3 regions of the Sphingobacterium sp. SRCM116780 genome follow, and region 1 is predicted to be linked to each of the others. Evidence: riboswitches for the same ligand, from Rfam matches in the RefSeq annotation. Region 1 holds a riboswitch; each other region holds the start of a gene.

Region 1 (3,285 bases):
ATGACGCTAAAACTGCTGGTAAAAAAGACGGTTTAGCATCTTCTAAAGCTGAAGCTAAGAAAACAGCATTGGCTGCTGAAGCTAAGAAAAAAGCAGACAAAGCTGCTGCTATTGCTGCTAAAAATGCTCCAGTTGCAGAGGAAACTCCTGCAGAAGAAACTGAAGCTCCAGCGACAGAAGAAACTGAAGGATAATTTTCTATTCATACAGTATCAAGAAAGCCGGTTCATTATGATCCGGCTTTTTTTGAATCATGATTGAAAGGCATACACCTAAAAAATCTTTCAATCTTGTATTTATATTTTTAAATTTGCCTTTTCAATTAAGAACATGACAATAGAAGAAAGTTTTTATATCGGTTATATTAGTAAAACTCGTGGATTAAAAGGAGAGCTCCAACTTTTTTTTGAATTTGAAGATTATCAAGATTTAGACTTTGATGTCCTATTTGTTGAAGTCAATAAAAAACTAGTACCCTATTTTGTTGACAATATCAAGTACCAAACAAATAGCACGGCCTACTTGAACTTGGAGGATGTAGATCATATTGACAAAGCACAACCCTTAGTACGTAAGAAAATCTATCTTCCCAATGATAAAATGCCAGAACGAGATCCGGAAGATTTTAGGTATACGGATCTGATCGGGTATCTTGTTATTGACGAGACACATGGTGAGTTGGGGGAGATTACGCATGTACAAGAAATGCCACAACAATTTATCGCAACCGTAGATTTTAACGATAAGGAATTGATGTTCCCTTTAAATGACGACCTGATATTGGGAATTGATCCCGAAGAAGAAGTTTTGGAAGTCGATCTACCAGAAGGATTGGTCGAGCTGTACAAAGAAATATAAACGGAAAGAACCATTTTAGTAAAAAAGAAGAGTTGCTATAGTTATTGCTGTAGCAACTCTTCTTTTTTAGGGAGAACAAACTTGTAATAATTATAAAAAGAATTATCTTTATTGTCAAGAATAACCTAGCCATTATGAAAGTATACATGCCGATTTTGATGTTCCTGTTTTCCTCATGCTCTTTTTTTGGCGGAAGTAAAACAATACCCAAGGGAAACTATCAAGTTATCTGTGGTTACACTGAAAAAAGCTACCTGGAACATAAGAGAGACGACATAAATAGTATCGATTGTCGTATAGCATGCGAATATCCAAGTTATCATCGATCTTTTTTGTCATTAAAAGATGATCATCATTATATCCTTGCGATAGATGATGTGTTATTACATGGTCAATACACATTTGACGATGATAAAATTATATTGGAAGATGAAAATAACGAATCTTTTCCATTAGAAATTATGCAAACAGAAGTAGGCTTTGTCCAATTAAAGGGAGATTTTTCAAATTTTAATTCGATTCGATTACCCAATAGTGGTAAACTATATATCAATCTTGCTTTAGATGAAACAGCAGAACGAGAGAAACCAAGTAAATTTGATATAACGATCAATGAATGGCGTCATATTCCAACACAACTGGAGAATGAACAGCAGGTAAAACAACGAGCTTTAAACTTTTTAGATTATTCAATTGCATACTTTCAACACATTAGCAATTCAGGGATTTATAATGATTTTAAAATAGACGCCATTGAATCCCCGATTATATATGGTTCAAATGGGATAGCTTTGAAAGAATGGGCTGATGTTCCATTATTTTGGAAAGAATTATATTTTAACGATAACAATGCTCGAGTAGCTTATGATTACTTATCTCAAGGATTTAAAAAAGGTGAGCGCGTAAAATACGGAATAAAGGGTAGTTTATTAGTGAGTTTCTATCTAAAAGACTTGCGAAATACGCTTGGTACTTTATAGTAACTGCATTATATTGAGCATTTTTGATGTTTTTTGAAGCAAATTGCGATAAGATGAAGCACTATTTTTAACAAGCTTGTTAATATTATTTTGATTATTTACTTCTATTACCGATATTAGCCGATGCTTATAGAGAAAGGCAGAGGGACTAGACCCAATGAAGCCTTAGCAACCTGTTAATTTACAAGGTGCTACATTCTACCCCAACTCAGAGATGGGAAAGATAAGTTGAAACAAGTTTACTTGTGCATTTCGATTTAAGCCAACCAAATCACATTTAAAAGAAATTAATGAAAATCGTTGATCATATCAATAATGCCAAAGGAAATACGTTGTTTTCTTTTGAGTTGTTGCCACCAGCAAAAGGACAAGGTATCCAGAGTATTTTTAAAACAATGGATGCACTTATGGAATTCAAGCCTCCTTTTATCGATGTGACTTATCATAGAGAAGATTATCTCTATAAGAAGCACGAAAGCGGTTTATTAGAGCGTGTCGCTTATCGCAAACGCCCTGGTACAGTAGCGATCTGTGCGGCTATTATGAATAAGTATAAAGTCGATGCAGTACCGCATCTTATCTGCGGAGGTTTCACAAAAGAGGAAACGGAAAACGCATTAATCGACTTGAACTTCTTGGGTATCGACAATGTATTGGTCTTGAGAGGGGATGCTCGAAAAGGGGATGCCGATTTCATTCCTACTGAAGGAGGTCATGCATTTGCAACGGATCTATTGCAGCAAGTTGCGGATATGAATCAAGGTCAGTACCTACATGAAGATATCGTAAGTTCAGAAAAGACAAACTTTTGTATTGGGGTTGCAGGTTATCCGGAAAAACATTTTGAAGCCCCGAACTTTAATACAGACTTCAAATGGTTGAAGAAAAAAGTAGAAATGGGTGCTGAATTTATTGTAACTCAAATGTTCTTCAATGTGGAAAAATATAAAGAGTTTGTCACCAAATGCAGAGAAAATGGTATTCATGTTCCTATTATACCAGGATTAAAACCCTTGACAACAAAAAAGCAACTAATCACATTACCTAAGATTTTCCATTTGGATATTCCAGAAGAATTAAGTGAAGCAGTATCTGCGTGTAAAAATAATGCAGATGTACGACAGGTAGGTGAGGAGTGGTTAGTGGAACAATGTAGAGAGTTAATTAAGTTTGGTGCACCTGTTTTGCATTTTTATACCATGAGTAACCCAGGTCCAACAAAGAGTATTGTAGAAAAATTATTTTAACATATTTGAATATTATAAAAAGAGCCTGTTATCGAGCTATAACAGGCTCTTTTTATGTGTTGTAAATTTTTTGTTAAAAAAGGTTAATCGGTATAAAATGAAATCCCCTTTTGTTATATTTAGTTAAAAATCAGTTTACAATTTGATTTATCGTTTAACCAAATATAACTTTTAGCAACAATGAACTATACGAAAGTGAA
Region 2 (3,285 bases), 770 kb from region 1:
CCCAACCATTTTTAGTGAAGGCATAACCTGCTAATTGCTCACCAAAGTATTCAACCATGTCATTACGTTCGAATTCGCCATGAACCAATACATCGATATCCAATTGCTCTTGAAGACGGATTGTTCTTTCTGTTTCTTCAGCGATTTCTTTATCGTATTGTTCTTGGGAGATCGCACCTTTTTTCAAGTCAGCTCTCCATTTACGAACATCTTTTGTTTGCGGGAAAGAACCAATTGTTGTTGTTGGGAATGCAGGAAGGTTAAATTTCGCTTGTTGTGCTTCTTTACGAGCTAAGAATGTAGAAGTACGTTTTGCATCATCATCTGTGATATTAGCAGTACGCTCTTTCACTTCTGGTTTGTGAATTAAAGAAGAAGTACGGCGATCTTCAGCAGCAGCTTTATTTGCTTCAAAACGTTCAGCAGTTTTTGCATCTACTTCACCTTCCGCTAAGACTGCTAAATCTTTTACTTCCGCTAATTTTTGTTTCGCGAATGCCAACCAGTTTTTAACTTCTTTAGGTAATGATTCTTCGTTATCCTCATTATCTAAGTCAAAAGGAACATGTAATAAAGAACTAGAAGGTCCTACTAAAACACGGTCTTTACCCAAAGCATCAACTGCTTTTTTGATTTGTCCTAAAGATTTTACGTAATCATTTTTCCAAATGTTACGACCTTCAACAACACCTAATGAAAGCGTTAATGAAGCTGGAACTTTAGCTAATATCGTATCAAGTTGGTTTTCACCTCTTACTAAGTCAACATGAAGTGCATAAACAGGTAAGTTTAATGCAGTCTCTTCGTTGTCACGTAAAGCCTCGAAATAAGTTGTTATAATAATTTTGATGTCTTTCGCTGCTGCAGCTAATTTTGTGAATACACTTGTGTATAAAGCACGTGTTGCAGCATCAATATCTAAAGCTAAGAAAGGCTCGTCAATCTGTACATATTTTGCACCAGCAGCAGCCAATTTACCTAAGATTTCTTCATATACAGGAACCAATTTGTCGATCAAATCGATACGGTTGAAACCCGTTTCTTTTTCTTTACCTAACAATAAGTAAGTGATTGGGCCGATTAAAACAGGTTTAGTTTCTATACCCAAAGATTTAGCTTCATTATATTCATTTAAGAATTTTTCTGAAGTCAATTTAAATTCTTGATTTTTTACAAATTCAGGAACAATATAATGGTAGTTTGTATCAAACCATTTTGTCATCTCCATAGCTGTTACATCCACACCATCTTGTTGGAAACCACGAGCCATTGCAAAGTAAAGGTCTAAATTGTATCCTTTATCTTCATTGTTCAAAAGAGATTGATATTGTGCAGGAATAGCACCTAAAGTTAATGTCAAGTCTAAAACTTGGTCATAAAACGAAAAGTCATTTGATGGAATCAAATCGATGCCAGCATCTTTTTGAGTTTTCCAGTTGCCCTCACGGATTTTTTGACCAGCCTGCAATAATTCTTGCGCGCTGATTTTTTTAGCCCAATATGCTTCATTGGCTTTTTTCAACTCGCGGAAGGCACCTACACGTGGGTAACCTAAGTTGTTCGTTAGTAACATAAATATGATATTATTTTATTTGTTCAACCTTAACGAGGCAAGAAAATAGAAGGGTTTGTTATCTGAAATAAAAAACGATCAAAAATTCTTGAATCTATTATACTAAATTTTTCGATTGCTTTTTAGAGAGGAGGGCACAAGGTATAGTTTTGTGTCTGGCTTATCATTCCCGAATTAATCAGGGTAGAATGTAGCACCTTGTCAAAGGACAGGTTGCTAAGGCTTCAATGGGTCTATTCCCTCTGCCTTTCTCTATAAGCGCTGTAAATATCGGAATTACTTTTATAAAAACAAATTTTTTTTAATTTTTAGAAACGATCTTATAGTCTAAGCAACGAAAATACGATCAACAGGTTAGGTTTTTCTTTCTAAACAGAAATATGGATAGGATAGAAGGAGGAGAATATTGTCACGCATTAAAACTGAAAACTTGTCACAAGACCAGCTTGTTTTCCATTATAAAACGGAGCGACCATTGTTAAAGAAGTGGATGTGTTCGACTGTAAATGTTTATCCACTAAAGGTAACAACCAATAAGCAATCTTGGTACCCATCATACCAATACCTGCGCCCATGGCAACATCGGAAAACCAATGTTTGTGGTTGTACATTCTCAGATAGCCTGTTCCTGCAGCGATCGTGTAACCGGCAATTCCATACCAAATAGATTGGTCTTTATACTCTTGCCATAACATTTCAGCACCAGTAAAAGCTACTGCAGTATGTCCTGAAGGAAAGGATTCTTGATCAGCAAGATCAGGTCTCCAAGTTGGGGTTGTATGTTTAATGGCGTAAACTGTTGACAAGGTAATGGCATGTGAAACAGCACTAACAAATAAACGTTCTTTAAAATTGTGCTTACTTTTTACACCAATTAGATCAAGACCATATACCGCAGCAGAAGGAATAAATAGCGTTACATTATCGATCTTGAATGTCTTTGACGGATCATTGTTAATCCCATCGTTTATCTGCTCATTTTTATGCTTTAAATAAGGGCTGTTCAAGGAGATAATTCCATATGTCATCAAAGCCGCTGGTACGACAATTTGCTTATAAGGTATTTTTTGAAAGATCGTTTGATGAGCAATAGAATCGTTGACAACAATGTTTTCTTGTGCATAAACCTCTAGACCGATAAAGCCTAAACATAAATAAAGAAAGATAACAAAGGATAATTTTATTTTCATATTGGGATATTAATAGATGGGAGATTTGAAACTTTTTATTTGTCTCATATCTTGTGTCTCATATCTAGAAAAGAGATGCTGATACATCTCTTTTTAGCTTACTAATAATTTGTAACCTTTGCCATGCACATTAACAATTTCAACTTTAGGATCATCTCGAAGATACTTACGTAACTTACTTAAAAAAACATCCATACTTCTCCCAGTGAAGTAGTTGTCATCATGCCATATTTTTAACAATGCCTCCTCTCGAGTTAAGACATCATTTTTCTTTAAACAAAGTAGTCGAAGTAATTCAGCCTCTTTTGTCGATAGCTTTTGTTGAAGTCCTTTGTGGGCAATTTGTTGACTCGTATAATCGAAGAAATATTCACCGATTTCAAATTTATCGCTGACAACCTGATCATCTTTTTCTCTTACTATGCGTTTGAGTAAAGCATTGATGCGTAGTAGAAGTTCTTCGACACGAAAAGGTTTGATAATATAATCATCCCCACCAAGTTCAAAAGCTTCCGTCTTATC
Region 3 (3,285 bases), 1.8 Mb from region 1:
TGCAATATGATCTGATTCTTTTTAATATTTTTATTATGTCCAAGATCTGTATTTAGCAAAGGCATACTGGTTCTAATCTTTGCATCATAATAATTTTGAGGTAGGAAGTTAATCTGTTGATTCTCAATTGCTGGAAAATTAGACGATTGCGTCAGGGCATTTAAAGTATTATAAACAGGATTTAACATATCTCCTACAGGAAGATTGATACTACGACCTCCTTGTGCTTCTGTATAGGTAATATCAACATTAACGGAAGGTAAATATAAAGATTTAGCAACCTGTAGTCCATTTAATGCTTTTTGAAGTGATAAATTCTTTTGTTGTATGATCAAATTACTATCCAACCCATGCTGGACATAATTTTGCAACACCTCATCTTGCGCTTTAGCTGGTTCTATCAATAAAAAAATACAACATATAATAGGAACAAAACGATAATAAATCTTCATTATTAACAGTGTTTTTTATTTTAAATTATTTTGTTGATTCCATGTAATGTGTATACAATCGATATACATCATCTATAATTTGTTCGGTATTTTTTTTAGCGCTAATTTCAGACAACAATTTGACCAAATGCCCAGAAATATAAATACTACATAGACCATGAACAGTTGTCCAGGCTTGCAATGCAACAGTCAAACTATCATCACCTAAAAAATAGCCTTTTGATTGACAAGCGATTACAGTTTGTAACAAAAAACTAAAGACATCATCTCCTTCTTCCCATTGTCCACCCATACAATGGTGATCTAAAAACTCCATTGGTTCTTTGGTTACAAACATCAATTCGTAAAAATCTGGATGACTAATCGCAAATTTGATATAAGATTTTCCAATCGCTTTTAGGCGTTCAAAAGGATCTTCTACATATTCCAAAGCAAAAAACATTTCCTTCATCATATTAAAACCCTCTTGATGTAGCGCATATACAATGTCACTTTTATCTTTGTAATACAGATAGATAGTTGTTGGACTTATGTCTAGTTTGGCTGCAATTTTACGAATGGATGTCGCATTATAACCATCTTGAGCGAAAAGTTTTTTTGCCTCTTCCAGGATACGCTTACGCAAATCGACCTTATCTTTCATTTTCTTTGATTCTATAGTTAATCGTTATTCAAATATACTTAACACTGTTAATATTTCAAAATTTATACTCCTATTTTTCAATAAAAGTACTACCTCATCGTTTTACAATGTTTTAAACAAATAATTCAAAATTATTTTGGTTTATTAAATTCAAGACCTATATTTGCACTGTACTTCAAATAGAAATACATCTAATCAACACCTTTCTTTTTTGGTCTTGATTTATAAAGAAGTGGCGAGAGACTGGCTCAATGACCCACTGGCAACCTTCAAAATACGTTTGAAAAGGTGCCAATTCCTGTCCAAAGCAATATTACTTTGGAGCATATAAATGAAACGACAATGATGATTACATTACAACAAAATAAGACGACTAGTCCAAAAGTTAACGTAAACTGTAGCACGGTTACATCTTCATGTATTCGAATGTGTTCGCACATGTTTACATTGTCTTGTTAATCAATCTTATTTTTTAAAAATTTTATTGTTTGCAAGTACATATCCATGTGCGAAGCCTTATCCAAAAGTTTTCTTAACAAATTTTCAACCAATTAATTAGAACTACAATGTCTGATAATAAAAATCTTAAATTCGAAACACTTCAAGTGCATGCAGGTCAAGTTGCGGATCCAACAACTGGTTCGCGTGCTGTTCCTATATATCAAACAAGCTCCTATGTATTTGAAAATGCAGAGCACGGAGCGAATCTATTTGCTCTAAAGCAATTTGGCAACATCTATACACGTTTGCAGAACCCAACTACGGATGTTTTTGAGAAACGGGTAGCTGCACTAGAAGGTGGTGTAGCTGCTTTGGCAGTTGCTTCAGGTCAAGCTGCACAATTTATTGCTCTTAATAATATTTTAGAAGCGGGTGACAACTTTATTTCAAGCAGCAACATCTATGGGGGTACTTACAATCAGTTTAAAGTTGCTTTCAAAAGATTAGGTATTGAAGTCCGATTTACCCAAGAAACAACAGCTGAAGAATTCGAGGCGCTAATCAATGAGAAGACAAAGGCTTTATTTTTGGAAACTATTGGAAATCCGAGCTATGATATCCCTGATTTTGACAAAATAGCTGCTGTTGCTAGAAAGCATGATATCCCTCTTATCGTTGACAATACTTTTGGGGCTGCCGGTTATTTATTTAAGCCATTGGAACACGGTGCTGCAGTAGTAGTAGCGTCCGCTACAAAATGGATTGGTGGCCATGGTACTAGCCTTGGAGGTGTTATTGTTGATGGTGGCACATACAATTGGGGCAATGGTAAATTCAAGCAATTTTCTGAACCTTCGGATGGCTATCATGGATTAATTTTTTCTGATGTATTTGGTATTCATGGTCCTTTTGGGAATATTCAGTTTGCCATCCGCGCTCGCGTGGAAGGTCTTCGCGATTTTGGTCCTGCTATTTCACCCTTCAATTCTTTTCAATTAATACAAGGATTAGAAACATTATCATTACGTGTTCAACGTCATGTAGACAATACTTTAGAGGTTGCAAAATGGCTTGAAGCACATCCTCAAGTAGAAAAAGTAAATTACCCTGGTTTGAAAAGCTCTCCTAGCTATGGGAATGCTCAAAAATATTTAAAGAATGGATACGGTGCTGTCCTCTCCTTTCAAATCAAAGGTGATCCTACAAAAGCTAATGATTTTATCGATAGTCTTGAATTAATAAGTCATCTGGCAAATGTGGGTGATACAAAATCATTAATCATTCACCCAGCAGCGACAACACATCAACAATTAAGTGAAGAAGAGCAAAAAACTGCTGGTGTATTTCCTGGTTTACTTCGTTTATCTGTTGGTATTGAACATATTGATGATATCAAAGAAGATTTACAACAGGCTTTTGATAAGATAAAATAGATTAACATAGATCCGGAGAGTATTTTTATAAGAAAAAGGGAGCATGAGTATCAACACATATCAATACAAAGAAACCTTTACATTTGAAAATGGAGAGGAAATCAATAACCTTGAAATTGCTTATCATACTTATGGAAGATTAAATGCTGACCACAGCAATGTTGTTTGGGTATGCCATGCGTTAACTGCCAATTCAGATGTTTTGGATTGGTGGCCAGGATTATTTGGTGAACATGATTTGTTTAATCCAAGGGATCACTTTATTGTATGTGCTAATGTTATCGGATCCGGCTACGGGAGTACAGGCCCCTTGAGT

What was found. A riboswitch is a leader RNA that binds a small molecule or an ion and turns the genes downstream of it on or off. The one in region 1 is predicted to bind S-adenosylmethionine.
Region 2: linked by a shared signal. The riboswitch ahead of metE (5-methyltetrahydropteroyltriglutamate--homocysteine S-methyltransferase) and the one ahead of metF (methylenetetrahydrofolate reductase [NAD(P)H]) in region 1 are both predicted to bind S-adenosylmethionine.
Region 3: linked by a shared signal. The riboswitch ahead of LZQ00_RS07450 (O-acetylhomoserine aminocarboxypropyltransferase/cysteine synthase family protein) and the one ahead of metF (methylenetetrahydrofolate reductase [NAD(P)H]) in region 1 are both predicted to bind S-adenosylmethionine.

Annotation. Positions count from the first base shown of each region.
Region 1 covers NZ_CP090446.1:4,162,177-4,165,461, forward strand. Annotated here, with positions in the region: gene LZQ00_RS17950 (30S ribosomal protein S16) at 1-194, shown strand, start outside; gene rimM (ribosome maturation factor RimM) at 331-858, shown strand; gene LZQ00_RS17960 (hypothetical protein) at 993-1,838, shown strand; SAM riboswitch class I at 1,963-2,068, shown strand; gene metF (methylenetetrahydrofolate reductase [NAD(P)H]) at 2,129-3,085, shown strand; gene LZQ00_RS17970 (DUF2723 domain-containing protein) at 3,266-3,285, shown strand, end outside.
Region 2 covers NZ_CP090446.1:3,392,297-3,395,581, reverse strand. Annotated here, with positions in the region: gene metE (5-methyltetrahydropteroyltriglutamate--homocysteine S-methyltransferase) at 1-1,573, opposite strand, end outside; SAM riboswitch class I at 1,731-1,834, opposite strand; gene LZQ00_RS14590 (phosphatase PAP2 family protein) at 1,990-2,763, opposite strand; gene LZQ00_RS14585 (response regulator transcription factor) at 2,857-3,285, opposite strand, start outside.
Region 3 covers NZ_CP090446.1:1,687,905-1,691,189, forward strand. Annotated here, with positions in the region: gene LZQ00_RS07440 (TolC family protein) at 1-452, opposite strand, end outside; gene LZQ00_RS07445 (TetR/AcrR family transcriptional regulator) at 478-1,095, opposite strand; SAM riboswitch class I at 1,315-1,429, shown strand; gene LZQ00_RS07450 (O-acetylhomoserine aminocarboxypropyltransferase/cysteine synthase family protein) at 1,662-2,969, shown strand; gene metX (homoserine O-acetyltransferase family protein) at 3,013-3,285, shown strand, end outside.